DNA from 3 places in the Brachybacterium sp. AOP43-C2-M15 genome. Region 3 is predicted to be linked to each of the others. Evidence: riboswitches for the same ligand, from Rfam matches in the RefSeq annotation. Region 3 holds a riboswitch; each other region holds the start of a gene.
The links. A riboswitch is a leader RNA that binds a small molecule or an ion and turns the genes downstream of it on or off. The one in region 3 is predicted to bind thiamine pyrophosphate.

Region 1 (9,259 bases), on a different contig from region 3:
CCCCGCGGCCGCGCGCCCGGCGCGCACGGCCAGGTCCATGGCGCGGGCCATGTCCTCGGGCTCGCGGGCACGGGTGACGGCGCTGGCCACGAGCACGGCGGAGCAGCCCAGCTCCATGGCGAGCGCGGCGTCGGAGGCGGTTCCGACCCCGGCGTCGAGGACGACGGGCACCCCGGCCCGCTCGCAGATCATCTCGATGTTGTGGGGGTTGAGGATCCCCAGTCCGGTGCCGATGGGGCTGCCGAGCGGCATCACCGCGGCGGCGCCGGCGTCCTCGAGCCGGCGGGCGAGCGCGGGGTCGTCGCTCGTGTACGGGAGCACGGTGAAGCCGCGCCGCACGAGCTCCTCGGTGGCCTCGAGCAGTTCCACCCCGTCGGGAAGGAGGGTCTCCTCGTCGGCGATGACCTCGAGCTTGACCCAGTCGGTCTCGAGCGCCTCGCGGGCGAGCTCGGCGGTCAGCACCGCGTCACGCACGCTGTAGCAGCCGGCGGTGTTCGGGAGCACGTCGATGCCCAGACGGCGCACCAGCTCGAACACCGAGCCGCGGGTCTGCGTCGAGTAGCGGCGCATGGCGACCGTGGTCAGAGCGGTGCCGGAGGCGATCAGGGCCCGCTCGAGGGCGGCGAGGTCCCGGGCTCCGCCCGTTCCCATGATCAGCCGGGAGGCGAAGGCCCGGCCGGCGACGACCAGCGGGTCGCCCGCAGGAGAGGGAGCCCCAGGAGAGGGAGCCGCGGGAGCGCGATCGGTGGTGGTCATGCTCAGCCTCCCTGGACGGCGGTGACGATCTCGCAGCGCGCACCGTCGGTGAGAGCGGTGGCGGCCCAGCGGCTGCGGGGGACGACGGCGTCGTCGACGGCGACGGCGACGCCGAGCGATCCGCCGTCGGCGGCGCGACCGTCCTCGCCGACCTCCTGGCCGACCTGATCGGCGACGAGATCGCGCACGGTCCACGCGGCGGGGACCGCGCGCTCCTCGGCGTTGACGGTGAGAGCAAGGGTGCTGGTCATCGGGCCTCCTCGAAGACAGGGGCGCCGGTCGGAGCGGCGCCGGGGGTGAAGCGGTCGGGGCGCACGGCGTGCAGGTGCTCGGCCGTGCGGGAGTCCGGGGGGACTGCGTCGATCAGATCGGCGGTGCGCTGCGCGGCCCAGGCGGCCAGCAGGATCCCGTGGCGGTGGTAGCCGGTGGAGACGATCACGTGCTCGGCTCCGGGGACCGGGCCGAGCAGCGGGAGGTCGTCGGGCGTGCCGGGGCGGTCGCGGGTGGTGACCTCGAGCAGCTCGGTCTCGCGCACGGCGGGCAGGATCTCCGCGGCGTCCTGGAGCAGCTGCAGCACCCCGCCGGCGGAGGTGCCCGCGAGGTCGTCCTCGCGGCTGGTGGCGCCGAGCACGAGGGTGCGGTCGTCGCGGGGGACGAGATAGACGGGACGGCCCCGCACGAGGGCGCGCACGGTGCGTCCGACGAGGTTCTCCTCCCCCGGCAGGAGCAGCGACTGCGGGACCCGCAGGCGCAGGATGTCGCCGTGGACGGGGCGCAGGGAGAGGTCGAGCGCGCGATGGGGTCCGTCGATCGCCGGGACGCCGAGCCCGGCGGCGAGGACCACGGCGTCGGCCTCGATCCCCGCGCAGTCGGTGACCGCGCCCCGCCGGATCTCGACGGGCGGTCCGGCTCCGGGCACGGAGCGGGCCGAGCGCGGCGCGGGGTCCGAGGGCCCCGTCGCCCCGAGGGCGTCGAGGACGCTCGCCGCGAGCCGTCGCGGGTCGACCTGGTGATCGCGCTCGAGGAGCACGCCGCCGGCGAGCCCGCGCAGCAGCGCCCCCTCCTCGCGGTGCAGCGCGGCGCCCGTGAGCTCCCGCACCTCGGCCCCGGTCGCGCGCTGGACGGCGCCCAGGGCGCGCAGGTCCGCGAGATCCGCGGCGTCCCGGCCGACGACGAGGGTGGAGGCGTCGCGGTACCCGGCGCCGGGGAGCTCCGCGGCGAGCTCGCGGTGCAGCTCCCCGGCCGCGCGCATGATGTCCCACAGCGGCCCCTGGCCGTGCTGGATCTCGGCGGCGGGGGCGAGCATCCCGGCGGCGGCGAAGCTCGCCCCCTCGGCGATCCCCTGCGAGCGCAGCTCCACCCGGTGCCCGCGGCGGCGCAGCTCGTACGCGGTGAGCAGGCCCACGATGCCCGCTCCGATGACGACGACGTGCTGCATGAGCGCTCTCCTCCTGACGACGGCATGATCCGCATCCAGTGCTGGTGGTCGGCGCTGCGCGCCCTCTCAGCCCGGCACCCCGGGCTCCCACGGAAGGTCTCGAGTCTATGCCGTCGAACGCCTCCCGCGCAGAGAGGTCACCCGGGCGCTCCCCCGCCGGTGATCAGGACGGTGGCGAGGGCGCGCAGGTCCTCGGCGTCCACGGCGCGGAACTCCAGCTGCGGGTCGTCCGCGCCGGGATCGAGGGCCTCCATCGTCAGCACCCCCTCCGGTGTCGCGTACACGCTGGCCTGCTGCACCGTCCCGTCGGCCGTGCGGACCACGGTCAGCACGGTGAGCGCGCGGGTCAGGGCGAGCTGCTGGGCGATCGCGCTGCTCGCGAGAGCGGAGGAACGCACCCGCAGCGGCTCGCCCGACCGGGTGGTCGTGCCCTCGGGGTCCAGCAGGTGCACCAGCCGGGCGACGGCCTGCTCCCGCCGCAGCGGGGTGAAGCGGTGGATGCCGAGGGGTGTCACCTCCTCCTCGAGCACCCCGTCGTCGTGCACACAGTGGTGCAGGCGCTGCACCTGGGGGCCCTGGGCGGTCTGCACGGTGCGCTCGGCGGTGAGGAAGAGGGTCGCGGTGCGCCGCAGCACCAGGCAGCCGGCGAGCTCGGGGTCCGCTCGCCACTGCGCCCGTCCGCTCTCCGGGTCGACGGTCTCGCGGACCTGACCGGCGGCGATGAGCGCCCGCAGCCCGACCCCGGCCGCGAAGCTCCGCCGGTCGGGGTGCTCGTCGAGCCAGGGCGTCGCCGTGAACTGGCGCCGCTCGTAGCCGTCGAGCGCGGCGAGCTGCTCGTCGGTGAGGGCGAGCAGCAGCTCCGCGTCGCCCTGCTCGGACCGCTGCAGCACCTCGGCCGCCGCGGAGACGTCCGACGAGGAGAAGCGGATCGGGGCCGCAGGATCGCTCGATCCCAGACCCGCCGGGAGGTCGGGGACCGCCCCCGGCGTGGTGGGGGACGGATCCTGGGTGGCGCCGACGGGCCGGTCGGCGGGGTTCTGGCTCATGATTCGACACTATCGGCCTCCGGAGGGCCGACAATGGACATGCCCCGCCGCCCCGCGTGAAGGAGAGGATCCCCGATGACCGCCCAGCTCACGCCGCTCGACCTCAACGCCGACCTCGGGGAGGGCTACGGCGCCTGGTCGATGGGGGACGACGCCGCGATGCTCGACGTGGTCACCACCGCGAACATCGCCTGCGGCGGGCACGCCGGGGACCCGGGGACCATGCGGGCGGCGACCCGTGCGGCCCGCGCCCGGGACGTCGCGATCACCGCGCACGTCGCCTATCCGGATCTGGGCGGCTTCGGCCGGCGCTTCCTCGACGTCTCTCCCGCCGACCTCACCGATCTGCTGATCGTGCAGGTGGGGGCGCTGCAGGCGATGGCCGGGGCCGAGCGGGCGCAGGTGCGCGGGGTGAAGCCGCACGGCGCCCTCTACAACGCCCTGGCCCATCACGAGGCCCAGGCGGCCGCCGTGGTGCAGGCGCTGCAGGAGCTCGGCGGCGAGCTGCCGCTGGTCGCCGCGCCCGGCGCCGTCGTGGTCGACGTCGCGCGGAGGGCCGGGATCGAGGTGGTGCTCGAAGGGTTCGCGGATCGCGCCTATCTCCCCGACGGCACCCTGACGCCGCGCGCTCTGCCCGGCGCCGTGCTCACCGATCCCGCGGCGGTCGCCGAGCAGGCCCTGTCGATCGCCACCGAGCAGCGGGTGCGCGCGGCCGACGGGAGCCGGGTCGAGCTGCCGGTCCGCTCCCTCTGCCTGCACGGCGACACCCCCGGCGCGGTGGAGCTCGCCCGGGCGGTGCGCGCCGGCCTGGAGTCGGCGGGCGTGCGGCTCGAGGCGGCGCTGTGAGCGGGAACGGCGAGGTCGCGCGGCCGACGAGCACGATCCCCGACACCCTCGACCCCCCGCTGGCCGTGCATCGCGCCGGCGAGACCGCGCTGCTGGCCGAGTACCCGGACACCGCCGCGGTGCTCGCCGTCGCGGCCGCGGTGCAGGCCCTGTCCCCGGAGCACCTGGTGGACCTGGTCCCGGCCGAGCGCACCCTGCTGCTCGCCGGCACCGCCCCGCAGGACCTGCAGGACTTCACCGCGCTGCTGCGCGAGCTGCCCGTCCCGGACCGGCAGGACTCTCCGGGCGAGGAGGTCACCGTCGACGTGGTCTACGACGGCGAGGACCTGGACGTGGTCGCCGCTCTGCTCGGGATGGGGACGGACGCGCTGATCGACGCCCATTCCGCGGCGCGCTGGACGGCGGCCTTCGGCGGCTTCGCCCCCGGCTTCGCGTATCTGCTCGCCGAGGACTCCGCGGCCCCCGTCGGCCCGCCCTGGGACGTGCCCCGCCGCGGCGAGCCGCGCACCGCCGTGCCGGCCGGCGCCGTCGGCCTCGCCTCCCGGTACTGCGGCATCTACCCTCGCCCGTCCCCCGGCGGCTGGCAGCTCATCGGCCGCAGCGACGCCGTGCTGTTCGACGTGGACCGGGAGGCCCCGGCCCTGCTCGCCCCCGGCACCCGGGTGCGCTTCGCCCCGCAGCGGCCGACGGCACGGGCCGCCGCACCCACCACCGCGCTCTCCCGCGCCGCCCGCGGCGCCGCCGCCGTGCCCGGTCGTCTGGGGCGCCGTCGGCCCCGGTCCGCGCAGCCCGTGCCCGGCAGCCCGGTGCTCGAGGTGCTCTCGCCCGGGCCCCGGTCCGTGGTGGAGGACGACGGCCGTCCCGGCCGCGCCGCCATCGGCGTGAGCCGCTCCGGCGCCTTCGACCGCGGCGCGATGCTGCGTGCGAACCTCGCCGTCGGCAATCCCGCGCGCTCCGCGGTGCTGGAGACGGCGATCGGGCCGCTGCGGCTGCGCGCCATGGCGCCGACGGTGGTCGCGGTCTCCGGTGCCCGGGCCCCGCTGGTCGTGCACCGCCACGACGAGGACGGTCGTGACCTCGAGCTCGATGCCGCCGAGGCCCGGGAGCGGCCGATCGCCCTCGATGCCGGGGATCTCCTCGACGCGGGACCGGCGACGCAGGGCCTGCACCTGGTGCTCGCGATCCGCGGCGGGATCCGCGGGGTGCGAGCGGCCGACGGGACGGGACCGGCGCCGGACGCCCGAGTCCCCGGTCCCGGCGCCGGGACCGGCTCCGCACCCGCCGACGTCGGGCCGTCGGACGGGCACCAGGGCGGGCCCGTGCTCGGCGCCCTGTCCCGCGACACCCTGGCCGCGCTCGGGCCCGCGCCGCTCCGGACCGGGGACGTGCTGCTGGCCGGCCCGAGCGACGGGCTGGACGCCGTCCCCGCCGCCGTCGCGCCCGCCGACTCCCCGGGCGACTCGGACGCGGGCGTGCCCGTCCCCCCGACGGCACCGACGGCAGGGCCGGCAGCGACGGCGGGGCCGGCAGGGTCGGCGCCCGCTCTCGAGCTCCCGGTGATCCTGGGCCCGCGCGAGGAGCTGCTCGGCACCGAGGCGGTGGATGCGCTGCTGGCCACGACCTGGACCGTGCGGTCGGACTCGGACCGCGTCGGGGTGCGCCTGGAGGGGCAGGCGCTGCCGGTGCCCGCGGAGACCGGCTCGCTGCCGAGCGAGCCGATGGTGCCGGGCGCGATCCAGGTCCCGCCCTCGGGGCTGCCCGTCGTCTTCGGACCGGACCATCCCACCACCGGCGGCTACCCGGTGATCGCCGTGCTCACGCGGGCGGGGACGGACCTGCTGGCCCAGGCACGGCCCGGAACGGCCCTGCGCTTCCTCGCGGAGGGGTGACACGATGGGGTCATGCCGCGACTGCTCCCGGACCCCGCCTACTTCGCCTCGCTCCCCAAGGCGATCACCTCCGGTGCCGTGATCCTGCGCGACGAGGACGGCCGCTTCGTCATCGAGAAGCCGAACTACCGGCCCCACTGGCTGCTGCCCGGCGGCGGAGTGGACGCCGGGGAGGATGCCCGTGCCTGCGCTCAGCGGGAGGTGCAGGAGGAGCTCGGCCTGGACGTCGAGGTGGGGCGCCTGCTGGCGGTCGACTGGTTGCCCTCGAGCGCGGTGCGCAGCGCGCCGATGGGCGTGCACTTCGTCTTCGACGCCGGCATGATCCCGCGGGCCCAGCTCGAGGGATCGGTGGTGGCGCAGGTCGAGGAGCTCGACGACTGGGCGCTGATCGAGGAGTCGGACGCCGAGCTCCTCTCTCCCTGGGGTGCCTCGCGGGCGCGCCGCGCCCTCGCCGTGCTGCGGGGTGAGGCCGAGGTGGACCTGTTCTGCCACCCTCCCCGCTGATCCGCACCGGGTCGCGGGCAGCTGACGCCCTCCGAGGGCTGCGGGGTTCCGACGACTGCAACACTTCTGAGACCTCCGACTTTTTCTCATACTGACCGGGAGTGGGAGTGTCGTCGCCCCGGCGCCCACCCGGAGCAGTGTGATCCACGCCTCGGGCCCCGCGCGTCCCGTGCGACATGATGTGCCCACCCGTCCCCACGTCCGCCCCCGTCCCCACGTCCGCCCCCGTTCCCTTCCCCTCCCGGAGATGAGAATGCACCCCACACCCACCGCGGCGTCGGCCCACACGGCCGACGGCCCGCTGACCAGGTCGCAGCGACTGGACCGTCTGCCCTTCACCCGCAAGCACGGCAAGCTGCTGGGCGCTTCCGGCATCGGCTGGGCGCTCGACGCGATGGACGTGGGCCTGATCTCCTTCGTGATCGCCGCGCTGAGCGTGCACTGGGAGCTGAGCAAGGGCGACGGCTCGCTCATCGCCTCGGCCGGCTTCGCCGGGATGGCGATCGGGGCGAGCGTGGGAGGCCTGCTCGCCGACCGCATCGGCCGCCGCTCGGTCTTCGCCCTCACGCTGCTGGTCTACGGCCTGGCCACCGGCGCCTCCGCACTCGCGATGGGCGTGGGCGCGCTGATCGTCCTGCGCTTCGTCGTCGGCCTCGGGCTCGGTGCCGAGCTCCCGGTCGCCTCGACCCTCATGAGCGAGTTCGCCCCGGCCCGCATCCGCGGCCGAGTGGTCGTGTGGCTCGAGGCGTTCTGGGCGCTGGGCTGGATCCTCGCCGCCGTGATCGGCACCTTCGTGGCCGCCTCGGGGCCGACCGGGTGGCGCTGGGCGCTCGCGATCGGCCTGGTCCCCGCGGCCTACTCGCTGGTGATCCGGCTCGGGATGCCGGAGTCGGTGCGGTTCCTGGAGAAGAAGGGACGCACCGAGGAGGCCGAGCGCGTGGTGCGCGAGCTCGAGGCCTCCGCCGGGATCGACGCCCCGGCGGACGACTCCCGTGCCGGCTCCGAGCCGGTCACGAGCGGGGCCGGCGCCTCCGACGCGTCCGCGCCGTCCGACGCGCCGGTCGCCACGTCCCGCGTCGCGGCCGACGAGGTGGGCGCGATCCCCGTGGCGGACGAGGTCGAGGCCACCGGCGGGATCTGGTCCTCAGCCCTGCGGACCCGCACCGCCGGGCTCTGGGCGGTGTGGTTCTGCATCAACCTGTCCTACTACGGCGCCTTCATCTGGATCCCGACGCTGCTGGTGGACCGCGGATTCGACCTCACCCGCTCCTTCACCTTCACGCTCATCATCACGCTCGCCCAGATCCCCGGCTACGCCGCCGCGGCGTGGCTGATCGAGGTGCTCGGGCGGCGCTGGACGCTGACGGTCTTCCTCGCGGGCTCCGCACTCTCCGCCGTGGGCTTCGGCATGGCGGACTCCGAGGCGACGATCCTCGCCGCGGGCTGCCTCCTGAGCTTCTTCAACCTCGGTGCCTGGGGCGCCCTGTACGCGATCGGCCCGGAGCTGTACCCCACCGCGGTGCGCGGCACGGGCACCGGTGCGGCCGCCGCCTTCGGCCGCCTCGCCTCGATCATCGCTCCGTTCCTGGTGCCGGCGCTCGTGGTGGCCGGCGGCCAGTGGCTGGCCTTCGGCGTGTTCGCCCTGTCCTTCGCCCTCGCGGCCGCGGCCGCGTTCACCCTGCCCGAGCAGCGGGGGAAGGCCCTCGCGGAATAGCCCCGGCCGTGCCGTCGCGCGGCGGTCAGGCCTGCTCGAGCGAGCCGTCGTAGGCGCAGATCGCGTCGACCTTGGCCGCGGAGGAGGAGGCGGGGTCGAACTCGAGGTCCAGCCACACCTTGACCAGCTCCTGCGCGAGCTCGAGCCCGACGACCCGCTCTCCCATGCACAGCACCTGCGCGTTGTTGGAGAGCACCGAGCGCTGCACGGAGTACAGGTCGTGGGCGGTCACGGCGCGGACGCCGGGGACCTTGTTGGCCGCGATCGCGACGCCCAGGCCGGTGCCGCAGATCAGCAGCGCGCGGTCCGCCTCGCCCGCCGCGATCCGCTCGGCGGCCTCGACCGCGACGTTCGGGTAGTAGGTGCCGTCCTCGCGGCCGGTCACGCCGACGTCGAGGACCGCGTCGACCCGCGGGTCGCTCTCGAGCAGCTCCTTCAGCGCGCTCTTGTGGCCGTAGCCGGCGTTGTCGGATCCGGTGACGATCTTCCAGCCCATGGGGGGCCTCCTTCGTGTCGTGGGGGTCGCGCGGCGAGAGCGGCGCAGTGGTCGGTGGGGCGGGAGAGCGGACGTGCCCGGCCCCGCGGGTGCCTCAGTCGGCGAAGGCCTCGCCGAGCAGGGTGACGATCTTCGCGAAGGAGATCGCGCCCGGGTCCGGGGTGCCCACGGACTTGTCGCCGTGGTTGCGGGCACGGCCCATGCTGGCGGCGATCTCGGAGGTGGCCTCGGCCGCCTCGGTGGCGCGGGCCGCGGCCGTGGTGATCACGCGGCCCAGCGGCTCCTCGCCGCCGGAGGCCTGGGCGAGGGCGATCGCCTCGCGGAAGGGCACGGCGGCGTCGACCATCGTCTTGTCACCGGGCTTCGCACGCCCCAGCCGCTCGACGGCCTCGACCGCCTGGACCAGACCGGTGAGGAGCTGATCGGCGCTCACCGCGGAGTCGTCGGAGAAGGCGCTGCCCATGCTGGTCAGCGCCGCTCCCCAGAGCGCCCCGGAGGTGCCGCCGGCCTCGGCGGACCACGCGGCGCCGGCCTGGACGAGCACGGTGCGGGCGCCGCTGCCGGCCTCGA
Region 2 (9,259 bases), on a different contig from region 3:
ATCGGGGCCAGCGCCACCACGACGACGGCCATCTTGATCGACTGGGGCGGCGGGGCCTGCTGGACGCCGAGCTGATCGGCGGTGAGCGAGGTGCCCTGGATGACGTAGCTGCGCAGGATCATCTGGATCGGCCACAGCGACTGGTCGTTGATGTAGAGCATCGCGTTGAAGAAGGAGTTCCAGAACCCGACCGCGTAGAACAGGCCGATCACCGCGATGACGGCCTTGGACAGCGGCAGCACGATGGTGCGCAGGATCCGGAAGTCGCTCGCCCCGTCGATGCGGGCCGCCTCCATCAGCTCCGAGGGGATGCCCATGAAGAAGGACCGCATGACGATGAAGTTGAAGCCCGCGAACACGCCGGGCAGGATCAGCGACCAGATCGAGTTCAGCAGGCCCAGCTCCTTGATCATGAGGAACATCGGGATCAGGCCGGGGCTGAAGAAGAGCGTCAGGATGATCGCCATCAGCATGAACTTCCCGCCCAGCACGGGGCGGCTGAGGGCGTAGGCCATGCAGATGGTCACGAACAGGGCCAGCAGGGTGCCGACCACGGTGACGAACACGCTGACCCCGAGGGCGCGGAAGATCAGAGGGCTGGCGAAGATGGTCTCGTAGGCCTCGAGCGTCGGATCGGTGGGGAAGAGCACGTATCCGCCGGCTTCGCGGATCTGGTCGCCCGAGGCGAAGGACGTCGAGATCACGACCAGCATCGGCACCACGATCGACAGCGAGATGGCGACGATCACGAAGGTCTTCGCGATCGCGAGCGAGGTGCTGGGCTTCTCCATCCAGGCCGGGCGGACGGACTCGCCGAAGGCGAAGGCCCAGACGCGGTGGTGGAGGCCGCGGTCCGCTCGGGCGGCGGAACGGTCCGGGGTGCTGCTGTTCGGAGTGGAGGTGGAAGTGCTCACTGCGGCCTCCCGCGGTAGATGCCGTCCTCGCCGAGCATGTGGGCGACCTTGTTGGCCAGGACGATGAGGATGGTGCCGACGACGCCCTTGGCCAGGCCCGCCGCAGCGCCCATCGACCAGTCACCGCCGATCACGCCGGTGTAGTACGAGTAGGTGTCCAGCACCTCGGCGGTGTCCGCGCCGACGGCGTCGCGCTGGAGGATGAACTGCTCGAAGCCGACGGTGAGGATCGAGCCGAGGTTCAGGATCAGCAGCAGCACGATCACGGGCCGCATGCCCGGGAGCGTGATGTGCCAGGTGCGGCGGAAGCGCCCCGCGCCGTCGGAGGCGGCGGACTCGTACAGCGACTGGTCGATCGAGGCGAGCGCCGCGAGGAAGATGATCATCCCCCAGCCCGCGTCCTTCCAGGCGACCTCGGCGACGATCAGCAGCGCGAAGGTGTCCGAGTTGGTCATGAACGGGATCGGGTCCAGGCCGTTGCGCACCATGGCCTGGTTGATCAGGCCCGCTCCGCCCAGCATCTGCTGGAACAGGGCGATGACCAGCACCCACGACAGGAAGTGCGGCAGGTACACGATGGACTGGAACGCCTTGCGCAGGCGCTGGCTCATCATCGAGTCGACGATCAGCGCCAGCAGGATCGGCAGCGGGAAGAACAGCACCAGCTGGAACGCCGCGTAGACCAGGGTGTTGCGCAGCGCCAGGGCGAAGCGGTCGTCCTGGAACAGCTCCACGAACTTCTCGAAGCCGACGAACGGCGCCTCGGTGATCGTGTAGTAGGGCTGGTAGTCCTGGAACGCGATCACGTTGCCGAGGATCGGGATGTAGAAGAAGAGCAGCAGGGCCAGGGCCCCGGGGACCATCAGGACCAGCATCTGCCAGTCCTTGCGCAGTCGCGCCGCGAGGGACTTCTTCGGCCGGCGCAGGGGCGCCGTGTCCACGTCGAGCGCGTCCCGGTCCGGATCCCGCAGGCCGTTCGGGGCGTTCGGCTCCCCGGCGGTCACGACAGCCGGGTCCGGACCGCCGGGCGGTGCGGACTGCTCTGCTGGGCTTCGCGTCTTCACGAGCGGTGTCCTCTCGGTCGACCCGTGTCAGGGGACTGCGTCGGCGCCGGCAGCGTCTCTGCTTGACAGGGTGATCCAGATGGTAAAAGCTTGCGAGTAGTTTGTAAAACGGTTCACGATTCGTGGACGTCCGATCACGATCAGGACTCGTTGTCGGCGGACGGGTCGTGCACTCCTCTCGAAGGCGGTTCTCCCTCATGTACGACCTCCGCATCGGTGTCATCGGCTTCGGGCTGCGGTCCAACGTGGCCGTGCATGCCCACAGGCCCGGCGAGGGATCGGTGGTGACCGTGGTCGCCGATCCCAGCGAACGGGGCAAGGAGCTGGCCCGCGAGCGGATCGGGGAGGACGTCGCCACGGTCGACTCGGTCGACGAGCTGCTGGCCGAGCACGAGGTCGACGCGGTGATGGTGCTGACGCCCGACTTCGCGCATGCCGAGGTGGCGCTGAGGACGCTCGGCGCCGGCATCCCCACGTTCTGCGAGAAGCCGATGGCGATCCGCATCGAGGACACCGACGAGATGCTCGCGCTCGCGATGGAGAAGCGCACTCGACTGTTCGTCGGGCACAACATGCGCCACATGCCGGTGATCCGCCAGATGAAGGCGATCGTGGACTCCGGCCGCATCGGCCGGGTGCGGGCCGTCTGGTGCCGTCACTTCGTGGGCACGGGCGGGGACTTCTACTTCAAGGACTGGCACGCGGACCGCTCGAAGTCGACCAGCCTGCTGCTGCAGAAGGGCGCGCACGACATCGACGTCATCCACTGGCTCGCCGGCGGGTACACGCGCCGGGTCTCCGGCATCGGGGACCTCGCGGTGTACGGGGACGTCACGGATCGCCGGGACAACTCCGACCGCCGCATGGGCGACTGGTACGACGCGGACATCTGGCCGCCCACGGCGCAGAAGGAGCTCAACCCCGTCGTCGACGTCGAGGACATCTCGATGCTGAACATGACGCTCGACAACGGCGTGCTGGCCTCCTACGAGCAGTGCCACTTCACGCCGGACTACTGGCGCAACTACACGGTGATCGGGGACGCCGGCCGGATCGAGAACATGGGCGACGGCGCCGGATCGCAGATCCACATCTGGGAGTCGCGCCGCTCCGGGCCCGGCCGGCCCGACGCGGTCGAGGTGGTCGCCCGGGCCGAGGGCGGGCACGGCGGTGCGGACCCGGCACTGGTCGCGGAGTTCCTGCGCTTCGCGCGGGAGGGCGGTGCGACCGACGTGTCCGTGGTCGCGGCGCGCGAAGCCGTGGCGACCGGAGTCTGCGGTGCGGAGTCCATCCGCAGCGGCGGCATGCCCGTCCAGGTCCCGCTGCTGCGGGCCGAGATGCTGGAGTACTTCGACAACGGCCAGATCGTGACGGAGCCGGTCCGGGCCTGACCGGCATCGACGACCTCCGCGGACAGCCCCTGTCCGCACCTCCGGGCAGACTGGCGAGCATGAGCGCCGCCGAGCTTCCACCGCCCCTGGTGATCCCCGACCCGCCCGCCTGGCGCGCCTGGCTCGAGGAGCACGAGGACAGCTCCGACGGGGTGTGGCTCCTGATGGCGAAGAAGGGGAAGGACGCCCCGACCGCGCTCACCTATCAGGAGGCCCTCGAGGAGGCGCTGTGCAGCGGCTGGATCGACGGCCAGCGCCGCGGCCATGACGAGCACGCCTTCCGGCAGCGCTTCACGCCGCGCCGGCCCCGTTCGATCTGGTCGCAGCGCAACGTCGAGATCGTCGCCCGCCTGGTCGCCGACGGGAGGATGCGCGAGCGCGGTCTCGCCGAGGTGGACCTCGCGCGGGCCGACGGCCGCTGGGAGCGCGCCTACCCCGGCCCGGCGACGGCCGAGGCGCCCGAGGACCTGGTCCGCGCCCTCGCCGCGGCGCCTCCCGCGGAGGTGGCCTTCGCCCGGCTCGCCGACACCGCGCGGTACTCCGCGCTGCACCCGGTCCTCAGCGCTCCGAACGAGGCCACCCGCGCGCGCCGGATCACGGCGCTGGTCGAGAAGCTGGGGCGCTCAGCGACCTGAGGAGTCCGCGGCGCCGCCCGTCGAGCCGGCGGCCGCGCCGACGGCTCTGTCCTCCGCGCTGCCCGCGGTGCCGCCCCCGGCGCTGCCCATGGTGCCGCCCGCCACCGTCGGCGTCGGCAGGTACACCGTGCCGCCCTGCTCGCGGAACTCCCGGGATTTCGCGGCCATGCCCTCCCGGGCGATCCGCTCCTGGGCGGAGGCGTCGCCGTAGGTGTCGCGGATGTCCTGCGAGATCCGCATCGAGCAGAACTTCGGACCGCACATGGAGCAGAAGTGCGCCGTCTTCGCGGGCTCCGCCGGCAGGGTCTCGTCGTGGTACTCCTCGGCCAGCTGCGGGTCCAGGGACAGCCCGAACTGGTCCCGCCACCGGAACTCGAAGCGCGCCTTCGACAGGGCATCGTCCCGGGCGGAGGCGCCCGGATGACCCTTGGCGACGTCGGCCGCGTGGGCGGCGATCTTGTAGGTGATCACGCCCGTCTTCACGTCGTCGCGGTCCGGCAGCCCCAGGTGCTCCTTCGGGGTGACGTAGCAGAGCATCGCGGTGCCGTGGCGCGCGATCTCGGTGGCGCCGATCGCGGAGGTGATGTGGTCGTAGGCAGGGGCGATGTCCGTGACCAGGGGGCCGAGCGTGTAGAAGGGCGCGCCGTCGCACAGCTCCTGCTGGCGCTCCACGTTCTCGCGCACCAGGTGCAGCGGCACGTGCCCGGGGCCCTCGACCATCACCTGCACGTCGTGCTCCCAGGCGCGGCGGGTCAGCTCCGCGAGGGTGTCGAGCTCGGCGAACTGGGCGGCGTCGTTCGCGTCCGCCAGGCACCCCGGGCGCAGCCCGTCGCCCAGCGAGAAGGACACGTCGTAGCGGGCGAAGATCTCGCACAGCTCGTCGTAGTGCTCGTACAGGAAGTTCTCCCGGTGGTGGGCCAGGCACCAGCCCGCCAGGATCGAGCCGCCGCGGGAGACGATCCCGGTGACCCGGTTCGCGGTCAGCGGCACGTAGCGCAGCAGGACCCCGGCGTGGATCGTCATGTAGTCCACGCCCTGCTCGCACTGCTCGATCACCGTGTCGCGGAAGATCTCCCAGGTCAGCGCGTTCGCATCCCCGTCGACCTTCTCGAGGGCCTGGTAGATCGGGACGGTCCCGATCGGCACCGGGGAGTTGCGCAGGATCCACTCGCGGGTGGTGTGGATGTCGTCCCCGGTGGACAGGTCCATGACGGTGTCCGCGCCCCAGCGAGTGGCCCATTCGAGCTTGGAGACCTCCTCGGCGATCGAGGAGGTCACCGCCGAGTTGCCGATGTTGGCGTTGACCTTCACCAGGAAGGCGCGGCCGATGATCATCGGTTCCGCCTCGGGATGGTTCACGTTCGCGGGGATGATCGCGCGGCCGGCCGCCACCTCGCTGCGCACCAGCTCCACGTCGCAGTCCTCCCGCAGCGCCACGTAGCGCATCTCCGGGGTGATCTCGCCGCGACGGGCGTAGTGCATCTGGGTGACGCGGCGCCCCGGGAGGGAGCGCAGCGGGGGTCGGCTCGCGCCGCGCCACTCCGCGCTCGCCTCGCCGCGGCGCACGGCGCTGCGTCCGTCGTCGACGAGGGTGCGGCCGCGGCCGCTGTAGGTCTCGACGTCCTCTCGGCCGTCGATCCATGCGGAGCGCATCGGGGCCAGGCCCACCTCGGGCTCGCAGCCGGGCCCGGCGGTGCGGTACACCTCCAGCGGCGGGTTCGGCACACCGGCGGGGGAATCGTCCTGGGCGATCCGGGTGACGGGCACCCGGATGCCGTGGGCGGGGTCCTCGAGGTGGCCGAGGCTGTGGGTGGGGTAGTTCTCAGGGCGTGCGGACATCGTCTCGCTCTCCTTCTTCCTTCGCCGGCATGACCCGGGGCAGGTTCGGTCGGTGCTCGAACCGCGACAGTTCGATCTCAGCCCGCTGCGACGGGCACCCGAGGGATCGGCGACGACGGTAGCAGATGCCCGGCCGGTCACGGGGAGAGGACCCCTGGCCGGGACGCGGCGGATCGCTCGGACCACGGATCGCTCGGACCACGGATCGCTCAGACCACGGCTCACTCAGACCACGGCGCCGAGGTCGACCCCGGCGTCGCGGCGATGGATGCCGAGATCCGTGCGACCGGTGGCGATCCGCGGATCCAGGGCGCGCAGCTCCGCGGGGTAGTCCCCGTCGCGCAGGCGTCGATAGGGGCGGCTCGGCTCGCTGTCGATCCCGGCCAATCGGTCCACCAGGCGCCGGGTCTCGCGCTCGCCGTCCACTTCGTCCAGTCCGTCGGCGTCGTGGACGACGTGCAGGTCCAGCACGTCGATGCCGACGTACCAGAGGGCGCCGTGGGTCAGGGGGAACAGCAGCGAATCCAGGTCGCCGCTGACCCCGCGCGGCCCGATCGTGCGCTCGTCGTCCCCGGCGGTGACCACGATGAGCGCCCGACGTCGGGTGAGACCGCCGTCCCCGTACCGCCGCGGCATCCCGAGCTCGGGGTCGAGCTCGCTGTCGTAGGCGAAGCTGTCGGTCAGCACGCGATCGAGCCAGCCTTTGAGGATCGCCGGGGGGCCGTACCACCACAGGGGGAACTGGAGCACGAGCAGCTCGGCCTTCGCGAGCTTCTCCTGCTCGGCCCGGACGTCCGTCGCGGTCAGCCCCCGGGTGTAGGCCTCACCGGCGAGCGCGGCCAGATTGCCCGGTCGGTCGGCGGGCTCTCCGAGGTCGCGGTCGCCGAGCACGGGATCGAATCCCTGGGCGTACAGGTCCGAGGTCATCACGTCGTGGCCCTGGGACAGGGCCCGGGTGCCGGCGCGGAACAGGTGGCCGCTCAGCGACTGCTGTCGCGGGTGGGCGAGCACCCACAGGGCGGAGCCCGGGAGCGGGGGATGGTCGACGGTCACGAGGGACCTCCAGGTGGGGCGGTCGGTGCGGAGCGCAGTGTCGCTCCGTCGGTCATGACCCAGTCCACCGCACCCCGAGAGAGACGGAGAATGCTCTGAACGCTGAGATCCATATGCCAGCGTCTACGCTGGAGGGATGGAGATCCTCACCGAAGTGCTCGGCAACCTCCGCTCCTCGGGCGCCCTGATCGACCGCAGCCTGCTCACCGAGCACTGGAGCGTCCGGGTCGAGACCGGATCCTCGATCACCGTCGCCACCCTGCTCCGCGGGAGCGGCTGGCTCCACCAGCAGGGACGGGACGCCGAGCCCCTGGGAGCACGGGACCTGGCGATCCTCACCGGCCGCGGGCCGATCCTCCTGAGCAGTGACCTCGACGGCGCGGCGGAGCCCACCTGCGTCGTGACGGCCGAGGGCTCCTGCCTCGACGCGGAGGGCGCCGTGCTCGCGAACGAGCGCGTGGGCCTGGACGCCCGGGTCCGCCGCGAGCGGCTCGCGGCGGAGAGCGTGCTGCTGACCGGGACGCTCCCGACCTCCGGCCGGATCGCCGAGCGGCTGCTGAGCGCCCTGCCGAACGCCGTCGTCGTCCCGCGCGAGGAGCAACGGTCGACCGCCCTGGATCTCCTCGAGAGCGAGCTCGGCAACGACGAGCCCGGTCAGCAGGCGGTTCTCGACAGGCTGCTGGACCTCGTGCTGATCGGGGCGCTGCGGGACTGGTTCGCCCTGGCGGAGGTCTCCGCCCCCGCCTGGTACGGCGCCGCCGGTGATCCGGTCGTCGGCCCTGCGCTGGGTGCCCTGCACGCCGATCCCGCACAGGAGTGGACCGTCGCCTCCCTGGCCCGCCGGGCCGGGGTCTCCCGGGCCGCCTTCGCCCGCCGCTTCGCGGAGGTGATGGGCGAGCCGCCGATCTCCTATCTCTCCGGATGGCGACTGTGCCAGGCGGCGGATCGTCTCGAGCTGAGTGACGACACCCTCGACTCGATCGCCCGGCAGGTGGGCTACTCGAGCTCCTTCGCGCTCAGCGCCGCGTTCACCCGGGAGTACGGGATGCGGCCCAGCCGCTATCGGGAGACCACCCGTGCGCGCCGATGAGCCGCGTCTCCGCCGCGTCCTCGCCGTCGGCCGTGCTCCTGCGTAGAGTCGACCGCAGTCCCGCACACCGTCGTCACGCCCCGTGAGGTCCCGATGTCCCCTCCCGCTCCGCGCACCGTCCAGGCCACCGACAAGTCCTTCCCCGCCTCCGCGATCGGACGCCCGGTCACCGATCTGGGGCTGGGGCTGCGGGACCTCTCCACCCCGCTGCTCGTGCTCGACGACGCGGCGATCGACCACAACCTGCAGGTGATGGAGGCGTGGACGCAGGAGCGCGGCCTCGAGCTGATGCCGCACGGGAAGACCACCATGGCGCCGGTGCTGTGGCGCCGCCAGCTCGCGGCCGGATGCACCGGGATCACCGTCGCGACCGGCTGGCAGGCCGATGTCGCCCTGCGTGCCGACATCCCCACCGTGCAGCTCGCCAACGCCTGCACCGACCCGGCCCTGCTGCGCCGCCTGGTCGCTCACCTCGCGGCGCATCCCGAGCAGGAGCTCGTGCTCTGGGCGGACTCTGTCGCCACGATCGACCTGCTCGAGCAGGTGCTCCCGGACGACTCGCGGCTCGGGGTGCTCGTCGAGCTGGGAGCCGACGGGGGTCGCACCGGTGCCCGCACCCTCGAGCAGGCGCTCGAGGTCGCCGAGCGCGCGGCCGCCTCGAGCACCCTCGTCCTGCGCGGGGCCGCCGGTTACGAGGGGGCTCTCGGCCATGACCGCTCGGAGTCCGCGCTGCAGGCCGTCGGCGCCTACTGCTCCCGCCTCGCCGAGCTCGCGGAGCAGCTGCGTCCGCTGGTGGAGGGCGTGCCGTGGGCGACCGCGGGCGGCAGCGCCTATCCCGACCTGGTCGCCGAGGCCCTCGCGCCGCTGCAGGGCATGCGCAGGATCCTCCGCTCCGGCGCCTATCTGGTCCACGACTCCGGCTTCTACCAGGGCATCTCCCCGCTCGATGTCGAGCGGGGGATCGCCCCGGACCAGGCGCTGCGCCCCGCGATGCGGGCCTACGCCCGGGTGGTCTCGAGGCCCGAGCCGGGGCTCGCCCTGCTCGACGCCGGCAAGCGGGACGTGCCCTTCGACGAAGGCCTGCCGCGCCCCCTCGCCCGGGCCGCCGCGCTGGGCGGCGAGGAGCTCCCCCTGCCGCAGGCGGAGATCACCGCGCTGAACGACCAGCACGCCTTCCTGCGCTGGGAGGGAGAGGACGGCCCTGCCGTGGGCGAGGTCGTGGTGCTCGGGCTCTCGCACCCCTGCACGGCCTTCGACAAGTGGCGGCTCGTCC
Region 3 (9,259 bases):
TCGGCGGCCAGGTGATGGGCCAGGCCGTGATGGCGGTGGGGCGCACCGTCTCCCCCGAGCGCCGCATCCATTCGATGTACTCCTACTTCCTCGCTCCCGGGGACCCCGCGCACCCGATCCGCTTCCAGGTGGACTCCCTGCGGGACGGCGGCTCGTTCTCGGTCCGGCGCGTGCTGGCCACCCAGCCGGGGGTCGAGGCCGACGAGGAGGAGCGCACCATCCTGGCGATGACCGCCTCCTTCCAGGAGGTGCAGGACGGACTCGAGCACTCCGAGAGCGCCCCCGAGGCCCCGGCCCCCGAAGGTCTGCCCACCACGGCCGAGGTGCTCACGGGCATCGACCATCCGATCGCGCACTACTGGTCCACCCAGCGCCCGATCGACATCCGCCACGTCACCGATCCGATCTACCTGCGCCCCGACCCCGCCTCCGACACCGCGGACACGCAGATGGTGTGGATGCGCACCCTGGCCCCCGTCGGCGCGGAGCCGCTGCTGCACGACGCGATCCTCGCCTTCGCGAGCGACTACACCCCCTTCGAGCCGATCCTGCGCCGGCAGGGACTGAGCTGGATGACGCCGGGGCTGAAGATGGCGACCATCGACCATGCGATCTGGTGGCACAAGCACGTGCGCGCGGACGAGTGGCTGCTGTACGTGCAGCGCTCCCCCTCGGCCTCCGGCGGGCGGGGCGTCACGCACGGTCAGGTCTTCGACCGCGGCGGCGACCTGGTCGCGACCGTCACCCAGGAGGGGATGATCCGGGCGCGGCCCGCCGATCGCTGAACGCGGCGACGATCTGCCGCGCCACGGCCTCCGGGCGCTCGGCGTCCATGATCGCCCGCACCACCGCCATGCCGGCGACCCCGGTGGTCGCGAGCGCCGGGGCGTCCGCCGCGGTGAGGCCGCCGATCGCCACCACCGGCAGGCGTGTCTCGTCGACCAGGCGCGCGCTGCCCTCGAGGCCCAGCGGCTCGCGGCCGGAGTCCTTGGTCGGGGTGGGGCGGAAAGGGCCCGCCCCGATGTAGTCGAGCAGGTCGTGGAGGCGCTCCGCCGCGCGGACGGTGGCGAGCGTGCCGGTGGTCATGCCGATGATCGCGTCGTCGCCCAGCAGGGCGCGGGCATCGGGGACCGGGAGGTCCTCCTGGCCCAGGTGCACGCCGTGGACCTCCACCCCGCGGCGGCGGGCGGCCCAGGCCACGTCGACGCGGTCGTCCACCACCACGCGGGTCGCGGGCCGGGCCGCATGGACGGCGTCCGCGACGGCGCAGGCGAGCTCCAGCAGCTCCGGGGTCGAGGCGTCCTTGGCCCGCACCTGGATCATGCCGGCCCCGCCGGCGGCGGCCGCGGCGGCGGCCTCGACCGTGCGGCGTCCGGTGCCCGAGGTCACCAGGTAGCAGCGCAGGTCCAGGCTCATCGTGCCTCCGCCCTGTCCGGGTGGCGCGCCGGTGCCGCGGCGCCGAGCCGCAGCGCCTGGTCGAAGAACTCGAGCTCGTGGCGGCAGGCCAGCAGATAGGCGCGCAGCGCCGCGGCGCGCACCCGCGGCGAGGCGGCCTCGAGCTCGCGCTCGACCTGCGCGAGCGCCTCCTGCGTGGCGGTGACGAAGCCGGGATCGCGGTAGGTGTCGAGCCAGTCGGCGTAGGGGTGGTCCGGTGGGACGGCGGGCAGCGCGGCTCCCGCCTGCGCGTAGAGCCAGTAGCAGGGAAGCACCGCGGCCGCGCCGACGGCGAGGTCCTCCCCGAGCGCCGCGGCCAGCAGGAAGTCGGTGTAGGCGCTCGTCACCGGGGAGGGCTCGGTCCCTGCCCCGGCCTCGTCCCCGTCCCCGAGACGGCTGCGGTGCAGCTCCGACTCGACGGTCAGGCAGTCCGTGGCCCCGCGGGACCAGAGCTCCTGGGCCGCGGGGTCGCTCGACCTGGCGGCCAGCGCGGCGAGCGAGCGCGAGTACCGGCGCAGGTAGTGGGCGTCCTGGTCGAGGTAGAAGGCGAACTCCAGCTCGTCCAGGCTGCCGTCGACCAGGGCCCGCACGAACTCGGAGCCGGCGATCGCGCGGGCGGTGTCCTCCCCCGCCGCCCACAGCGCGGCGGTCCAGGGCCCGGCGGGCGGGACGGCGGAGCGGACCGGCTCCGTCCCCGGGGCCTCGCGCCCCGGCGCCGCGGGGACGTCCTGCACGGTGCCGAGAACCGCGGGCAGGTGGGCCGGGACCAGCCACGGCGTGGACTCCCCGGCGCTCTGCAGACGGCGCGCGCGGTGGAAATGGTCGACCGGTCCGTGGCCGGTCCCCACCCGCAGCGCCTCGCCGTGGGCGATCGCCTCGTGGAGCCATCGGGTCGACCAGGCCAGCGCCTCCTCCGGTCCGTCCCCGGCCGCCAGCCGGGTCGCGAGCGCCGAGGAGAGGGAGCAGCCCGTGCCGTGGGTGCTGGTCGCCTCGAGCCGGGTCGAGCGGACGGGGTGCACGGTCCCGTCGGGACGCACCCAGCTGTTGGTGACCCGGCGGGAGCGGAGGTGGCCCGTCTTGACCACGACGGCGACCCCGGTCTCCGCGGACCATCGGCTCGCCTGGGCGAGAGCCTCCTGCTCGTCGGCGGCGGGCTCGCGGCCGGTCAGCCGGGCGAGCTCCTCAATGTTGGGGGTGACGACGTCCGCGCGGCGGCAGAAGTCGATCATCGCCTCCTCGGCCTCGGGCTCCAGCAGGCTGTCCCCGCTGGTCGCGACCATCACCGGGTCGACGACCAGGAGCGGTGGCGGGGTCCCGTCGAGCCAGGCCGCGACGGTGCGGATGATCTCCGCGGTGGCCAGCATGCCCGTCTTGACGGCATCGATGCGCACGTCCTCGCCGACGGCCCGGAGCTGCTCGGTGAGGAAGGACGCGGGCGGGACGTGGATCTCCCGGACCCCACGGGTGTTCTGGGCCACCAGCGCGGTGACCGCGCTCATGCCGTAGCCGCCCGCCGCGGCGATGGACTTCAGGTCCGCGGCGGTGCCGGCGCCCCCGGAGGGGTCGGTGCCCGCGATCGAGAGCACGCGGGGAACTCGGGCAGGATACGTCGGTGTCATGGGGACATCCCTTCGCCAGTACGAACTAGATCAGGTTCCACGGGTGTGTTCTCAGCGCCGGCGGGCGCACCCCGTGTCCGCGGATCAACGTACCAGTCCCGGGGATCAGCCCGGTCCCGGGCATCAGCCCATCGCGGCGCGAGTCCGGGCGAGGGCGGCGGTGGTCATCTGCTGCACGTCGGGCAGCGTGCCGGCGGCCGCGACCGGCAGTCGTCCCGGCCGGCACCTCTCAGGCGGTGGTGACCAGCCCGAGCTCGGCGCGGGAGGCCAGCACCGGATGCTGCGGGGTGATCCGCACGGTGCACCCCTTCTCGCCGGGTGCGGTGAGGGCGAAGCGGGCGGTCCAGCGACCGTCCTCCCCCCGCTGCAGCGGGATCAGCTGAGGATCGATGATCTCCTCCCCGGTGCCGATCTCTCCCAGGACCGCCTCGACGAGCACGTCCGCGTCGCCCAGACCGCCCAGCTCGACGTCGGCGACCAGGGTGATCTCGGCGCCGGTGGGGACGGAGCCGTCGGCGACGCCCTCGAGATGCACCCCGGCGACCGAGACGCCGGACCAGGCGTCCTGCACCCCCGCCTTCCAGGCGGTGAACTCGCCGGCCAGCGCGGGATCCGCGACGAAGGCCGAGGCGGCGCGGGACGCCGGGAGGTACAGGTCGGTGACGTAGTCCCGGACCATGCGGGCGGCGGTGATCTGCGGGGCCACCTTCACCAGCGAGGAGCGGACCTTCGTCATCCAGCCGCGCTGCATGCCGCGGGCGTCGCGCTCGTAGAACAGCGGGACGATCGACTGCTCGAGGATCTCGTAGAGCGCCTCGGCCTCGATCGCGTCGCGCTGCGCCTGGTCGGCGACCTCCGCGGTGGGGATGGTCCACCCCGCCGAGTCATCCTTCATCTCGTCCCACCAGCCGTCGGAGACGGAGAAGGTGAGCCCGCCGTTGAGGACGGCCTTCATGCCGGAGGTGCCCGAGGCCTCCTCCGGGCGGATCGGGTTGTTCAGCCACACGTCGGAGCCCGCGATGAGCACCGAGGCCATGCGGATGTCGTAGTCGGGCAGGAAGGCGATGCGGTGGCGCACCCCGTGGTCGTCGGCGAACTGCACCAGCTGCTGGAGGAACTCCTTGCCGGGCCGATCGGCCGGATGGGACTTGCCGGCCACCACGATCTGGACCGGCCGGTCCTCGTCGAGCAGGATCCTCTTCAGCCGCTCGGGGTCCGAGAGCATCAGCGTCAGGCGCTTGTAGGTCGAGACCCGGCGGGCGAAGCCGATGGTCAGCGCGCGGGGGTCGAGGATGTGGTCGGTCCAGGCCAGCTCGGCCTCGTCGGCACCGCGGCGCAGCCAGGACTCCTTGACGTGCTCGCGCGCCATGTCGACCAGGTCCGCGCGCAGCGCATCGCGGGTCTCGGTGAGCTCGTGGTCGGTGAGGGTCGCCAGTGCGCTCCAGTCGCTCAGGGACGAGACGTCCACGTCCCCGAGGGCCTTCTTGAACAGGTCGTCCATGTGCGCGGAGGTCCAGGTCCGACGGTGCACGCCGTTGGTGACCGAGCCGATCGGCACCTCGGGCACCTCGAAGCCGGGGTAGAGGTCCTGGAACATGGCGCGGGAGACGGCGCCGTGGAGCCTCGCGACCCCGTTGGAGCGCTGGGCGATGCGGAAGCCGAGCTGGGCCATGTTGAACACGTCCCCGCCCTCCTCGATGCCGAGTGCGAGCGCGGCCTCCACCGGCAGCGAGGGGATCAGACGCGAGAGCCCGCTGCCGTCGGCGTCGAGGTAGCTGCGCAGCTGGGAGGCGTCGAAGCGGTCGATGCCGGCGGGCACCGGGGTGTGGGTGGTGAACACCGTGCCCGCACGCACCTCGGCGACGGCCTCCGAGAACCCGGCGCCGTCCTCCATCCTGCGTCCCACGCGCTCGAGACCCGAGAACCCGGCGTGGCCCTCGTTGAGGTGGAACACGGTGGGCGACGGGGCGCCGCTGAGGGCGGTGAAGGCCTCGACGGCGCGCACTCCGCCGATGCCGAGCACGATCTCCTGCACGATGCGGTGCTCGTGGTCGCCGCCGTAGAGGCGGTCGGTGATCTCGCGGGCCTGCTCGTCGTTGGGGGCGACGTTGGTGTCCAGCAGCAGCAGCGGGACGCGGCCCACCTGCGCCTTCCACACGCCGATCGCGACCTCCCGCTCCCCCGGCAGGGTCACCGCGACCCGCAGCTGCTCGCCGTCCGCGGCGAGGACCGGCTCGACCGGCAGCCGCTCGGGATCGTTGAGCCGGTAGTCCTCCTGCTGCCAGCCGCTGCGGTCGAGGGACTGGGAGAAGTAGCCCCACTGGTAGAGCAGCCCGACCGCGATCAGCGGCACGCCGAGGTCGGAGGCGGACTTCAGGTGGTCGCCCGCGAGGATGCCCAGACCGCCGGAGTAGATCGGGAGGGTCGGGGAGATCCCGAACTCCATGGAGAAGTAGGCGATCGAGGAGCCGTCGCCGTCGCCCTGCGTTCCCGGGACGGTCCGCTGGAACCAGCGCCCGGAGTCCAGGTAGGTGCGCAGATCGCCGACCTCGGAGCGCATCCGCGCGAGGAAGTCGTCGTCGCGAGCGGCCTCGGCGAGGCGCCCGGCAGAGACCTGGGAGAGCATCGCGATGGGGTTCTCGCCGCTGGCGGCGAAGGCCCGCGGATCCAGGGATCGGAACAGGTCGACGGTCTGCCGACGCCAGGTCCAGCGGAGGTTCAGCGCGAGATCGCGCAGCGGGGCGAGGGCGCCCGGGAGGTCGGAGGAGACCGTGAACGTGGAGATCGGCTTCATGCGGCCACGATACCCGACGCCAGACCTCGATCTTGCATCTGTCTTGCGTCGAGGCCGTGACGGCTCGACCGCCACAGCACCGGCTCTCACCTGCGGCTTCAGTGCGTTCGCCGTCCTGACCCCGTGGCGGGGCAGCTCCGCTCAGCATGTTCTTGCGCGTTCTTTCCATGGGGTCGCGGAGGCCCCGCACCGCCCTCCCGGCCGAGCCTCCCACGCGCGAGGACCCTGACTGCGACAATGGTCCGGCACCGCGGGGGTCGGTGCCACGGCTGAGCAGAGAACGCACGGAGGCGCCCGATGGGGAGCGACGCACGGACCGGGGAGCGCCCTGCCGTCCCCGAGGACACGATCGACCTCCGGGAGCGGCTGGATCCCGTCCGCACGCTGCTGCACCGCGCCTCGGCCGGCGATCGGCGCGCCGCCGGAGCCCTGGTGGACGTGCTCGCCCCCCGCATCCACGGCCTCGCCGCGCATGCCACCGGCTCCTCGGCACGGGCGGAGAGGCTCACCGTGAGCGTGCTCCGCTCCTGCCTGCGCGATGCGGGCGATCTGGCCGCCGGCGTGCTGCCCGGAGAGGTGGCCGTCCTCGACCGGGCACGACGCGCGGTCGTGGCCACGCGCCCCTCGGGGGACGTCCCCTCGCTGCTCGACCCCGGGCACGGCAGCGTCGAGGACCGAACCAGCGACCGCCGCGAGATCGACGTGCTGCGCACGCTGCTGGCCCTGCCTCCCTCCGAGCGCGCCCTCGTCGAGTCGGCCGCCCAGGGTCGGTTCCCCTACAGCGGGTCCGCACGACGCGGCGCCGCCGAGCCTCTCGCCCGCGCCCTGGACCGACTGCGACCGCTCGGCGGACCGGCGGCTCCGGAGGTCCGTGGTCTGGCCGCTCTGGACGCCCTGGCCCTCGCCGATGCCGAGGAGCGCGAGCGGCTGCAGGAGCTGACCGCCTCCCCGGAGTCCGCGAGCATCCATCTGCACGCGATCGAGGCGGCGGCCGCGCTGACGCTGCTGACCGCGGTCGCTCCCTCGCGCGCCCTGCACTCCGCTGTCCTCGAGGACATCGGGGCCGGGCCCCGGACCGACGCCGACGCCGAAGCCGCCTACGGCGGCAGCTACTCCACCCCGGTGCTCGGGACGGACACGCAGCGGAGGATGGTGGGCCCGCCGGCGATGCCCGGCGGGGTGCACGGCAGCGCCGCGGAGCCGTCGGCGCTCTCCCCGGGGGCGCCGGGGGCGCCGCGAGCCGACGGGGCGCCGGGGGCCGAGGGAGCGCCGGTGCGTGAGGAGCCGGGAGCGGCGACGGCGCCCGCCTTCGCCTTCCGGCGCGGCGACGAGAAGGAGCGCTCCCGCCGCGACCGGCGTCGGGAGGAGCAGCGCGCCCGGGACGCGGTCAGGGCGCCGCGCGGGATCCCCTGGATCTCCCGCTCCGTCGCGGCGCTGGCGACGGTCTGCGCCCTGGTGCTGGGCGGACTTCTGCTGAGCTCCCATCAGGACCTCGAGGCCTCCCGCGACTTCTCCGCCGCCTGGATCGAGCTGTCCCTCGCCCCGGGCGCTGAGACGATCGACGGTCTCAGCGACAACGGCAGCTGGCGCGCCGTGCTCAGCACGGAGGGCACCGCCGTGCGCGCCGAGGGCGTGGTCGGCTGGGACGGCGAGGTGCTCGAGCTGTGGGGCGAGAGCGAGGGGAGCACACGCAGCCTGGGCATCCTCGACGTCGCGGACGACGGGACGATCGAGTTCACCGGTACCGGGGCCGCCGACCGGCTGTTCGTGACCCGCGAGATGGCGCCCCGCAGCGAATCCGGCACCCCCTCCCCCCGCGTGGTGGCGACCTTCGGCCCCGCGGCCACCGGCGGTGACGGCTGAGACACCGACCCGGCGGAGGCCGTCCCGGCGGACGTCGATCCGGCGGAAGACCTCGCGAGCAGTCCCGACGCGCCGCGGCGCCCCTGCTCCTCGAGGGAGCGGGGGCGCCGCGGCGGTCCGGGATCCGGGTCAGTCGCGGGTCAGGCGACGGTAGGTCACGCGGTGAGGCCGCGCGGCCTCCTCGCCCAGACGCTGGACCTTGTTGGCCTGGTAGGACTCGAAGTTGCCCTCGAACCAGTACCAGTTCGCCGGGTTCTCCTCGGTGCCCTCGTAGGCCAGGATGTGGGTCGCGACCCTGTCGAGGAACCAGCGGTCGTGCGAGACGACCACGGCGCATCCCGGGAACTCCAGCAGCGCGTTCTCGAGCGATCCGAGGGTCTGGACGTCGAGGTCGTTGGTGGGCTCGTCCAGCAGCAGCACGTTGCCGCCCTGCTTGAGGGTGAGCGCCAGGTTCAGGCGGTTGCGCTCGCCGCCGGAGAGGATCCCGGCCTTCTTCTGCTGGTCCGGGCCCTTGAACCCGAACTGGGAGACGTACGCGCGCGAGGGGATCTCGACCTTGCCCACCTGGATGAAATCCAGCCCGTCGGAGACGACCTCCCAGAGGTTCTTCTCCGGATCGATGTTCTCGCGGTTCTGGTCCACGTAGCTGATCTTGACGGACTTGCCGATCTTCAGCTCGCCGTCGTCGAGCGGCTCGAGGCCCACCATGGTCTTGAACAGCGTCGTCTTGCCGACGCCGTTCGGGCCGATGACGCCGACGATGCCGTTGGGCGGCAGGGTGAAGGAGAGACCGTCGATGAGCACGCGCTCGCCGAAGCCCTTCTTCACGTCCTTGGCGTCGATCACCTGGTTGCCCAGGCGCGGGCCGGGCGGGATGGTGATCTCCTCGAAGTCGAGCTTGCGGGTGCGCTCGGCCTCGGCCGCCATCTCCTCGTACCGCGCCAGACGCGACTTGGACTTCGCCTGGCGGCCCTTGGCGTTGGACCGCACCCACTCCAGCTCCTCCTTGAGGCGCTTGGCGAGCTTCTGGTCCTTCTTGCCCTGGACGGTGAGACGCTCCTCCTTCTTCTCGAGATAGGTGGAGTAGTTGCCCTCGTACCCGATGAGGTGACCGCGGTCGACCTCGGCGATCCACTGGGCGACGTGATCGAGGAAGTACCGGTCGTGGGTGACGGCGATGACGGCGCCCTCGTACTGCTGGAGGTGCTGCTCGAGCCACAGCACGCTCTCGGCGTCGAGGTGGTTGGTGGGCTCGTCCAGCAGCAGCAGGTCGGGCTTCTCCAGCAGCAGCTTGCACAGCGCGACACGGCGCCGCTCACCGCCGGAGAGGTGGGTGACCGGCTCGTCGCCGGGCGGGCAGCGCAGCGCGTCCATCGCCTGCTCGAGCTGGGAGTCCAGGTCCCAGCCGTTCGCGTTGTCGATCTCGGTCTGGAGGGAGCCCATCTCGCTCATCAGCGCGTCGAAGTCCGCGTCGGGCTCGGCCATCTCCTCGCCGATGGCGTTGAAGCGCTGCACCTTCTTGAACAGCTCGCCCATGCCCTCCTGGACG

Region 1: another riboswitch for thiamine pyrophosphate. It lies ahead of thiO (glycine oxidase ThiO); the one in region 3 lies ahead of ACT3SP_RS06270 (bifunctional hydroxymethylpyrimidine kinase/phosphomethylpyrimidine kinase).
Region 2: another riboswitch for thiamine pyrophosphate. It lies ahead of thiC (phosphomethylpyrimidine synthase ThiC); the one in region 3 lies ahead of ACT3SP_RS06270 (bifunctional hydroxymethylpyrimidine kinase/phosphomethylpyrimidine kinase).

Annotation. Positions count from the first base shown of each region.
Region 1 covers NZ_JBQSWB010000001.1:55,923-65,181, forward strand. Annotated here, with positions in the region: gene ACT3SP_RS00195 (thiazole synthase) at 1-756, opposite strand, end outside; gene thiS (sulfur carrier protein ThiS) at 759-1,007, opposite strand; gene thiO (glycine oxidase ThiO) at 1,004-2,194, opposite strand; TPP riboswitch at 2,189-2,295, opposite strand; gene ACT3SP_RS00210 (hypothetical protein) at 2,332-3,240, opposite strand; gene ACT3SP_RS00215 (LamB/YcsF family protein) at 3,316-4,086, shown strand; gene ACT3SP_RS00220 (carboxyltransferase domain-containing protein) at 4,083-5,975, shown strand; gene ACT3SP_RS00225 (NUDIX domain-containing protein) at 5,988-6,479, shown strand; gene ACT3SP_RS00230 (MFS transporter) at 6,727-8,193, shown strand; gene ACT3SP_RS00235 (ribose-5-phosphate isomerase) at 8,219-8,689, opposite strand; gene ACT3SP_RS00240 (dihydroxyacetone kinase family protein) at 8,784-9,259, opposite strand, start outside.
Region 2 covers NZ_JBQSWB010000007.1:225,874-235,132, forward strand. Annotated here, with positions in the region: gene ACT3SP_RS09880 (carbohydrate ABC transporter permease) at 1-791, opposite strand, end outside; gene ACT3SP_RS09885 (ABC transporter permease) at 911-1,789, opposite strand; gene ACT3SP_RS09890 (Gfo/Idh/MocA family protein) at 2,176-3,369, shown strand; gene ACT3SP_RS09895 (YdeI/OmpD-associated family protein) at 3,429-4,004, shown strand; gene thiC (phosphomethylpyrimidine synthase ThiC) at 3,993-5,843, opposite strand; TPP riboswitch at 5,843-5,953, opposite strand; gene ACT3SP_RS09905 (NAD(P)H-dependent oxidoreductase) at 6,069-6,896, opposite strand; gene ACT3SP_RS09910 (cupin domain-containing protein) at 7,033-7,986, shown strand; gene ACT3SP_RS09915 (hypothetical protein) at 8,080-9,259, shown strand, end outside.
Region 3 covers NZ_JBQSWB010000004.1:223,292-232,550, forward strand. Annotated here, with positions in the region: gene ACT3SP_RS06260 (acyl-CoA thioesterase) at 1-785, shown strand, start outside; gene ACT3SP_RS06265 (thiamine phosphate synthase) at 742-1,416, opposite strand; gene ACT3SP_RS06270 (bifunctional hydroxymethylpyrimidine kinase/phosphomethylpyrimidine kinase) at 1,413-3,053, opposite strand; TPP riboswitch at 3,044-3,137, opposite strand; gene glgP (alpha-glucan family phosphorylase) at 3,283-5,847, opposite strand; gene ACT3SP_RS06280 (hypothetical protein) at 6,145-7,710, shown strand; gene ettA (energy-dependent translational throttle protein EttA) at 7,840-9,259, opposite strand, start outside.